DNA from 2 places in the Serratia sp. A07 genome. Region 1 is predicted to be linked to the other one. Evidence: riboswitches for the same ligand, from Rfam matches in the RefSeq annotation. Region 1 holds a riboswitch; the other holds the start of a gene.
What was found. Region 1 has a riboswitch for thiamine pyrophosphate ahead of thiC (phosphomethylpyrimidine synthase ThiC). Riboswitches for the same ligand answer to the same signal wherever they lie in the genome.
Positions count from the first base shown of each region.

Region 2: another riboswitch for thiamine pyrophosphate. It lies ahead of thiB (thiamine ABC transporter substrate binding subunit); the one in region 1 lies ahead of thiC (phosphomethylpyrimidine synthase ThiC).

Region 1 covers NZ_JBZXDO010000040.1:5,235-10,211, forward strand. The annotation lists gene nfi (deoxyribonuclease V) at 43-729, opposite strand; gene hemE (uroporphyrinogen decarboxylase) at 739-1,803, opposite strand; gene nudC (NAD(+) diphosphatase) at 1,842-2,609, opposite strand; gene AC4PR2_RS24195 (Rsd/AlgQ family anti-sigma factor) at 2,711-3,214, shown strand; TPP riboswitch at 3,254-3,378, shown strand; gene thiC (phosphomethylpyrimidine synthase ThiC) at 3,493-4,977, shown strand, end outside.
Region 2 covers NZ_JBZXDO010000004.1:195,095-200,071, forward strand. The annotation lists gene thiP (thiamine/thiamine pyrophosphate ABC transporter permease ThiP) at 1-1,271, opposite strand, end outside; gene thiB (thiamine ABC transporter substrate binding subunit) at 1,247-2,233, opposite strand; TPP riboswitch at 2,291-2,409, opposite strand; gene sgrR (HTH-type transcriptional regulator SgrR) at 2,447-4,108, opposite strand; gene sgrT (glucose uptake inhibitor SgrT) at 4,199-4,372, shown strand; gene AC4PR2_RS06355 (MFS transporter) at 4,527-4,977, shown strand, end outside.

The DNA of each region.
Region 1 (4,977 bases):
CTCTCTTACGCGTTATCTGCGGCGCAGTGTACCCGAAATCGCTCATGGCGACACCTCCGGATGCTGCTGCAACCACCGCTGAAACGCCGGACGACGCGATGCGATGGCGTCGGCCCAACGGGTCGGCTCCGGTAAACGGTAGCCCGCCATACAGCGTTGCACCCACGCCAGCGCGCTGTCGGCGCCCACGCGATGCCCGGTAGAGATGAACAGCGGGTTGCAACGCGCCTTGCTGCGCCACACCCAGCCCAGCTGTTCACCCTTATCTTCCAACGGCGCCAGCGCGCCGACGGCGGCGTCCAGCGGCGCAAATTTGCCGCACAGGCGCTTCTTGGCCACGCCGATGGTCGGCACATCGACCAGCAGACCGAAATGGCTGGCGACGCCGAGACGCCGCGGATGCGAAATGCCATGCCCATCGACGAAGATCAGCCCCGGTTTCTGCTGCAGCTGCCCCCAGGCGGCCAACAGCGCCGGATATTCGCGAAACGACAGGAAGCCCGGGATGTAGGGCATGACGGTGGCGATGCGCGCCACCTGATACTCCACCAGCTCCAGCGACGGATAGCGCAGGATGGCGATGGCGGCGCGTGTCACCGCCCCTTCTTGTTCGAAGCCCACGTCGGCGCCGGCGATGAAGGCCGGCGGTTCGGCCGGCAGATCGTCGTAGCGAATGACTTCAGCCGCGCGCCGCAGCTGTTCGGCGCGCAGGGCCGCCATATCGGTCACATCGGATCCTTAACGGTGGTATTTCGCCGAGTGCGCGTGTACCGCCTCGACGAAGGCGCCGGCGTGCTCCGGCGGCACATCCTGATGGATGCCGTGGCCCAGGTTGAACACATGGCCGTTGCCGTGGCCGAAACCGGCCAGAATGGTCTCCACTTCTTCCGCGATGCGCGCCGGGGAGGCATACAGCATCGACGGATCCATATTGCCCTGCAGCGCCACTTTGTCGCCCACGCGCCGACGCGCGTCGGCGATGTCGGTGGTCCAATCCAGCCCCAGCGCATCGCAGCCGGTGGCGGCCATCGCCTCCAGCCACTGCCCGCCGCCTTTGGTGAACAGCGTCACCGGCACGCGGCGACCGTCGTTTTCACGCAGCAGCCCGTCGACGATCTTGTGCATGTAGTGCAAAGAGAACTCGCGATAATCGCGCCCGGTCAGTACGCCGCCCCAGGTGTCGAACACCATCACCGACTGCGCGCCGGCTCTAATCTGGGCATTGAGGTACAGGATCACGCTGTCCGCCAGCTTGTCCAGCAACAGGTGCAGCGTGGCCGGTTCGGCATACATCATCTTCTTCAACTTGGTGAAGGCTTTGCTGCTGCCGCCTTCGACCATATAAGTCGCCAGCGTCCACGGGCTGCCGGAGAAGCCGATCAGCGGCACTTCGCCCTTCAGCTCGCGGCGAATGGTGCGCACCGCGTTCATCACATAGCCCAACTCCACTTCAGGATCGAACACCGGCAGCTTGTCGACGTCGGCGCGGCAGGTCACGGGGGAGCTGAAACGCGGGCCTTCGCCGGCTTCAAAGTACAGGCCGAGCCCCATGGCGTCGGGAATGGTGAGAATGTCGGAGAACAGGATGGCGGCGTCCAGCGCATAGCGGCGCAGCGGCTGCAGCGTGACCTCGCAGGCCAGCTCCGCGTTCTTGCACAGCGACATGAAATCACCGGCCTGGGCGCGGGTCGCCTTGTACTCCGGTAAATAACGACCGGCCTGACGCATCATCCATACGGGGGTCACATCCACCGGCTGGCGCAACAGCGCGCGCAGGTAGCGATCGTTCTTCAACTCAGTCATTTATGGGGCTCCCTTAATAATCTGCCGGCCATTGTACATTATTCTGCCCGGCACAGCGCCACGGTGTCCTCAATCAACCGGCGCGCCACAGTACCGGGTGGCGGCAACAGCGGCAGCTGGTCGTAGCGATACCAGCCGGCGTTGAGCAGCTCCTTGGGATCGTGGCGAATGTCACCCTGATGGTAATCGGCCATAAAGGCCATCATCAGCGAGTGTGGGAACGGCCACGGTTGTGAAGTGACGTAGCGCAGGTTCTTGATTTCAATATTGCTCTCTTCCATCACTTCGCGCGCCACCGCCTGCTCCAGCGTTTCGCCCACTTCGACGAAGCCGGCCAGCACCGTGTGGATACCACCGCGATGACGCACGTGTTGCGCCAGCAGGATCTGATCGTCGCGCCGAATGGCGACGATCACGCAGGGTGCAATCTGCGGGTAGTACCGCTCTTTGCAGTGGCCGCACAGACAGGCGCTTTCGGTGCGGCTGAGGTGCATTTCATGGCCGCAATAGCCGCAGTAGCGATGAGAGCGGTAGAAATCCGCCAGCTGCACGCCGCGCCCGGCAAGCTGGAACAGACCGCGATCCTGATCCAACAGCTGACGCACCGATCCCATCTCCCGCGGCATCGCCTGGCGCACCAGCCAGACCGGCGCGCCCTCCCATTCACCGATGGTGCGCGCCATGTGGCCCCGCAGCCCAAGAGCGGCGGCCGTCCCCGACGGCAATTCACCGTTCGGTAACCAAAGTTTGCTTTCATGGCTGACGATCCACCAGCCGTTTTCATTGCCCGTTAATGCAAGTTCCATATCGTTGTTGCACAACCTCAGCTTCACTGGCACTCTACAAATCGGCTTTGTTACATTTTAATAACTTACCGGTTACTTTTATTACTTACACGGAGTCAAACATGCTCAACCGTTTGGAAAGGCTGACTCAGCGCGTTGGCGGTAGTAATGAATTAGTTGATCAATGGCTTCAGGCCCGCAAACAGTTGCTGGTTGCCTACTGCACGCTGGTAGGCCTCAAACCGAATAAAGAAAAGCATACGCCGCTGAATGAAAAAGCGCTGGAGAACTTTTGCCACAACCTGGTGGATTATCTCTCCGCAGGGCATTTTCATATCTATGACAGAATTATCAAACAAGTGGAAGGCGCAGCCAGTCCGAAAATGTCGCTGGCGGTGAACATCTACCCCAAGCTGTGGGCCAATACCGAACAGATCATGGCGTTCCACGATCGCTATACCGAAGTGGATATCGATCAGGAGGTTTGTCTGGAATTCCACCAGGCCCTGTCGGATATCGGCGAAACGCTGGCGGCGCGCTTTGCGCTGGAAGATAAGCTGATCCAGCTGGAAGCGGAGGCCGCGCAGCAACCGCTGCCGGACCCGACGCTGGATCCCGCGCGTTAAAATTTTATAGTTTTTTTTCTTATCCCTCCTATACTGGGGGGCATCTTGTCGGAGTGCCTAGCGCCTGATTTGTTCATCGAATCAGCCAGGCTGAGACCGTTAATTCGGGATCCGCGGAACCTGATCGGGTTAATACCCGCGAAGGGAACAAGAGTAATCTATCGCCACAGGCACGGCCTTCCCCTTGCGGGCGCCCTGCCTTATCGGCCACCATCATTACTCCCTCCGAGCTCCAGACAAGCAACTTTCCCAACCCAACACACTGGTAGGAACTTGCTATGTCTAACGTTAATCCACCGCGCGCCCGTAAAGCGCAACGCGAAGCCGCCCAGCAGTTTATCGACACCCTGCAAGGCATGGCTTTCCCGAACTCACGCCGCATCTATCTCCAGGGCTCGCGCAGCGATATCCAGGTGCCGATGCGCGAAATTCAGCTCAGCCCGACCCTGCTCGGCGGCAGCAAAGACCACCCACAGTATGAACCCAACGAGGCGATCCCGGTGTATGACACCGCCGGCCCCTACGGCGATCCGCAGGCCGAGCTCGACGTGCACGCTGGCCTGGCCAAGCTGCGCGCCGGCTGGATCGACGCGCGCGGCGATACCGCCACCCTGAGCGGTGCCAGTTCCGGCTTTACCCAACAGCGGCTGGCGGACGAGGGGCTGGATCACCTGCGCTTCGAACATCTGCCGCTGCCGCGCAGGGCGCTGCCGGGCAAGTGCGTGACTCAGCTGCACTATGCCCGCGCCGGTATCGTCACCCCAGAGATGGAGTTCATCGCCATCCGTGAAAACATGGGGCGCGAGCGCATTCGCGGCGAGGTGCTGCGCCACCAGCATCCGGGCCAAAGCTGGGGCGCCAACCTGCCGGACAACATCACGCCGGAGTTCGTGCGTCAGGAAGTGGCCGCCGGCCGCGCCATCATTCCCGCCAACATCAACCATCCGGAGGCGGAGCCGATGATCATCGGCCGCAATTTCCTGGTGAAGGTGAACGCCAATATCGGCAACTCGGCGGTCACGTCGTCGATCGAAGAAGAGGTGGAGAAGCTGGTGTGGTCCACCCGCTGGGGCGCGGACACCGTGATGGATCTCTCTACCGGCCGCTATATTCACGAAACCCGCGAGTGGATCCTGCGCAACAGCCCGGTGCCCATCGGCACCGTGCCGATCTACCAAGCGCTGGAGAAGGTCAACGGCGTGGCGGAAAACCTCACCTGGGCGATGTTCCGCGATACGCTGCTGGAACAGGCGGAGCAAGGGGTCGACTACTTCACCATCCACGCCGGCGTGCTGCTGCGCTACGTGCCGATGACCGCCAAACGCCTGACCGGCATCGTATCGCGCGGTGGCTCAATCATGGCCAAATGGTGTCTGTCGCACCATCAGGAAAACTTCCTCTATCAACATTTCCGTGAAATCTGCGAGATCTGCGCCGCCTACGACGTTTCGCTGTCGCTCGGCGACGGCCTGCGCCCCGGCTCGATTCAGGACGCCAACGACGAAGCCCAGTTCGCCGAGCTGCATACTCTGGGCGAGCTGACCAAAATCGCCTGGGAATACGACGTGCAGGTGATGATCGAAGGCCCGGGTCACGTGCCGATGCAGATGATCCGCCGCAACATGACTGAAGAGCTGGAACACTGCCACGAAGCGCCGTTCTACACCCTCGGCCCGCTGACCACCGATATCGCCCCGGGCTATGACCATTTCACCTCCGGCATCGGCGCGGCAATGATCGGCTGGTTCGGCTGCGCCATGCTG
Region 2 (4,977 bases), on a different contig from region 1:
AACACCTTCAGCGCATAGGGCACCGCCATCAGCGCATTGGTGAGAATCACCAGCGCATAGGGCGACTGCGGCAGCCCGATCGTATCGCTCAGCAGCAGGAAGAAGCCGGTGGCCAGCACGATGCCCGGCATCGCCAGGATCACCATGCCGCTCAGCTCCAGCGCCTGGCCGCCGCGCAGGTGCTGCCGCAGCTTCAGCTCGCGGCTGCTCCACAGCAGCATCATAGTGAGCGCCACGCACAACAGCCCGGCGCCGAGGGCGATGCGCAGCGACGTGAACAGCGCCTGCCACAGCACTGGCTGGCGCAGCACGCTGACGACGGCCTGATTGGCGCCGTCGGCGATCACCGCCAGCAGGGGCGGCAGCAGCAGCAACAGCGCGGCGGCGATCAGCAGAAAATCGCCGACGCGCCGCCACAGGCTGTCTTCCGGGTTGCGCCAGCGCTGGGCGTGGGTATGGCCCACCGGCAGCGCCTGGCTCAGGCGCTGGCTGATCAACACCAGCCCCAGACAACAGCTTAACTGGATCAGCGCCAGCATGGCGGCACGGCCCAGATCGTAGTCGTAACTCAGCGCCTGATAGATCGCCAGTTCGATGGTGGTGGCCTGCGGCCCGCCGCCGAGCGACAGCACGGTGGCGAAGCTGGCGAAGCACAGCATGAAGATCAACGCGCCGCTCGGCAGGATCTGGCGGCGCAGCGCCGGCCATTCGACGAAGCGGAACTGCTGCCAGCCATTCATGCCCAGCTGGGCGGCCAGCTGGCGCTGCTCCACCGGGATATTCTCCAGCGCCTGCAGCAACAGGCGGGTGGCCAGCGGCAGGTTAAAGAACAGGTGCGCCAGCAGAATGCCCTGCAGGCCGTAGGGCGAGAAGCCATACTCGACGCCCAGCCAGCCGCACAGCGTCGCCAGCCAGCCCTGGCGCCCATAGACGCTGAGCAGGCCGAACACCGCCACCAGCACCGGCAGCACCAGCGTCATGGCGCACAGCCGCAGCAGCAGCTGCCGGCCGGGGAAGCGGCGGCGATAGAGCGCGCGCGCCAGCAGAACGGCGGGCAGCACCGAAATCAGCGCCGACAGCAGCGCCTGCCAAAAGGTGAAGCGCACCACGTGCCACAGGTAGCTGTCCTGCCACAGGCCGCGCCAGTCGCTGTCCGGCGCGTGACGCCACAGCGAGCCCATCGCCAGCGCGGCGACCAGCAGGATCACGCCGGCGGCCAGCAGCCCCGGCCAGAGCCAGCGGGGGATCAGCGGCTGACGGCGGTTTGCCATGCCCGGATCCAACCGCCGCGTTGTTTGGCCACCTCTTCGGCGCTGTATTGCAACGCGGTATGCGGCACGTTCATCTGCTCAAAGCCGACGGGCAGTGGGGTGTTGATCACCGGGTACATCCAGTTGCCGGTCGGGATGGTGTTCTGGAAGGCCGGCGTCACCATGAACTGCATGAAGCGCTCCGCCAGCTCAGGCTGTTTGGCGGCCTTCAGCTTGCCCGCCACTTCCACCTGCAGGTAGTGCCCTTCGCTGAACGTGGCGGCGGCGTAGATATCTTTTTTCTCTTCGATCAGGTGATAGGCGGGAGAGGTGGTGTAGCTGAGCACCAGATCGCCTTCGCCTTTCAGGAACAGGCCGTAGGCTTCGCTCCAGCCTTTGGTGACGGTGACGGTCTTCTTCGCCAACTGCTGCCAGGCGGCCGGCGCCTTGTCGCCATACACTTTTTGCATCCACAGCAGCAGGCCGAGGCCCGGCGTGCTGGTGCGCGGATCTTCGTAGATCACTTTCCAGTTGCGATCGCTGCTGACCAGCTCCTGCAGGCTTTTTGGCGGGTTCTTCAGTTTTTCTTTGTTGTAGACGAAGGCGAAGTACCCGTAGTCGTAAGGCACGAAAGTCGCGTCCTGCCAGCCGCCCGGCACCGTCAGTTTGGCGGTGTCGACGCCGCTCGGCGCGAACAGGCCGGTTTGCTGCGCCGCCTGCAACAGGTTGTTGTCCAACCCCAGCACCACGTCGGCGGCGCTGTTCTTGCCTTCCATACGCAGGCGGTTCAGCAGCGAGACGCCGTCTTCCAGCGCGACGAACTTCAGTTCACAGTCGCACTCGGCTTCGAAGGCTTTTTTTACCGCCGGGCCTGGGCCCCAGTCGGCGGCGAAGGAATCGTAGGTGTAAACCGTCAGCGTCGGCTTGGCGAACACCGGCGCGGCACACAGCAGCAATAAGCAGGGCAGATATGTTTTGACCACGTTGCACTCCTGAAAAATAAGGGGGCAAGGGCATCTGAGGGGGCGAGGCGGCGTCGCCGGTTCGCTGGGCTCAAATCCCTCCGCCGGTATTGACCGGATCAGGTTCGACGGGTGTGCTCTCAGCGGAAAATCGGGCTTATCACGCGGCCCGACTTACCGCACCCCGTTGAGACGGCGCTATTGTAAAGATTAACCGACCCGGGCGAAAGGCGCTTATGCCTCCGGCGGGGCAAACCAGGCGGACTTGAAGTCGAACCAGCCGAGGGTGTTCATCCGCACGCCGCGCATGCTGCGCTGGCCGTGCAGCTGCAGCCAGTGGTGGAACAGCGGATGCAGCTGGTGGTTGCTGACCAGACGCTGGCAGAACTCGGCCAGCGGCAAGCGGTTGGCGCGCCACAGCGCCGCGTCCTGCGCCAGATCTTCGTTCATGCAATGCTGCATCAGCGGCAGTTCGTACAGCGTGGCGAACAGCGAAAACTCCAGCGGCAGATAGAAGTTGGCGCTGCCGAGCCACAGATCGCTGCGCGCGTCGCCCTGGTGCCAGGTGGCGTAATCCACGCTTTGCACGATCAGGCGGATGCCGTGCTGCGCCAGCAGCGGTTCGATCGCCTGGCGAATGGCGTGAAACTCCGAATGTTCATTGAAGTGGGTCATCGTCAGTTCGGTCAGGCCCGCGGGCTTGGGCTGCTGCGCCAGCGTGCGGTTGTGGTGCCAGCGCGGCAGCAGGCCGTACGCCGGCGACCAATAGCGCTGGTAGAGCGGCCCGGCGTGGCTCAGCAGCGAAATGGGGTTGATCAATTCGCACAGCCAACTGCGAATGGCGGGGTCGGCGGCCAGCGGAGAACGCTGATCGAACAGCAGGAAATAGCAACCCTCTTCCAGCCGGCTTTCCAGCTCGCTGTTGCCGGTTTCATCGCCCTGCAGCTGCACGCCGGAGTGCACCAGCTCTTCGGAAAACTCCGGCAGCACCCAGATGTTCACCTCGTCGATCAGCGCCCGGTAGCCAAAATAGTCGTCGAAGGCGTGGATCTTCATCTGGCTGGGATGGTTGCGCACCATGCGGTAGGGGCCGGTGCCGACCGGATGGCGGGCGAAATCCGGCAGTTCACGCCATTCGCGCGGCAGGATCATGGCCTGCACGCTGCCCAGCAGCCAGGGCAGCCAGTGGTCGGGGCTGCGCAGCTGCACGTCGATAACGAACGGCGTCGGCGAGGTGACGCTCTCGATGTGCGAGAACAGCGGTTGCGAGGTCAGTCGCGAAAGGGAAGTGATGACGTCCGCCATCTCCAGCTCGCGGCCATGATGAAAATGGATCGCCGGGCGCAGGTAAAACCGCCAGTGCAGCGGCGTCAGCGCCTGCCAATGGTGAGACAGATCGGACTCCAGTTCCCCGTTTTCCTCATTTATGCGCGTCAGGCCGTTGAAGATCTGGCGCGCCAAATGGGTCTCCGAACGCCGCAGCGCCGAGCCGGGCAGCAGGTTGTACAGCTGCCGGTAGTAGAGCACCCGCAGGATGTGTTTCCCCTGGCGGAAGCTGCGCCCCAGCTGCGACAGCAGCATCTGGCGCACCACGTTTTTGTCGCCCACCAGCTGCACCAACTGATCGATGCGGTCCTGTTCCAGCAGCTCCTCGGCCCGCTGTTGCTGCAGCGCCAGGCCGGTGTAGTGGAAGGTTAACCGCGAACGCTTGCCGCGCCCCGACTCCGCCTGCCAGGTGAGCCAACCCTCCCGCTGCATGGCGCTCAGCAGGGAGCGCACGTGGCGCCGCGAACAGCTCAGCACCTCCGCCAGCGCCTGCAGTGTGGTGTCGGTCGTTTCACCGTGGCAACGTTGCCACAGACGGATGAACTGCTGCTGCAATCGGGACGTAGACATAAAAGAGGAACGCTCCTGCCTCAACTCGTCAATTTTTCTTTCCCTATATTACGCCGATAATTTTCATCAATGAAAGGGGAGGGCGTAATCATGAAAGCTTTCTTATCCAGACAGTTCTATCAACGCTATTTCAGCGCAGTGCGCCGCCAGCGCGCCGACTGGCTGAGCGTGGTGCCCGAACAGGCGCGGCTGGCGATGCTGGCGCACCTGACCCAGTGGGATATCAAAGAGATGACCGATAAGCAGTATCGCGAGCACCTGTAAGGGCGGCGGCAACCAATTTCTGAGTAATGGTGCTGTTTCACCAGCCAGTGGGGCGACCCACTGGTTTTTTTATGCGTGGTCATGGCGATATGCTTGCATTTTTCTCGCCGTGACCTAAGGTTCATTCTTCTGCTTTAAGGTCAGGGAAGACGATATGCAACGCCTGAGCCGGTTGTCACTGCGCATCAACCCCATCTTTGCCGCATTCCTGCTGATCGCTTTTCTCTCCGGCATCGCCGGCGCGTTGCTGACGCCGACGCTCAGCCTGTTTTTGACCACCGAGGTCAAGGTGCGGCCGCTGTGGGTCGGCCTGTTTTACACCGCTAACGCCGTGGCCGGCATCGTGGTCAGCTTCCTGCTGGCCAAACGTTCTGACACCCGCGGCGACCGGCGCAGGCTGATCCTGCTGTGCTGCCTGATGGCGGTCGGCAACTGCCTGCTGTTCGCCTTTAACCGCGATTACCTGACGCTGATCACCGCCGGGGTGTTGATGGCGGCGATCGCCAACACCGCCATGCCGCAGATCTTCGCCCTGGCGCGGGAATACGCCGACAGCGAGGCGCGTGAAGTGGTGATGTTCAGCTCGGTGATGCGCGCCCAGCTTT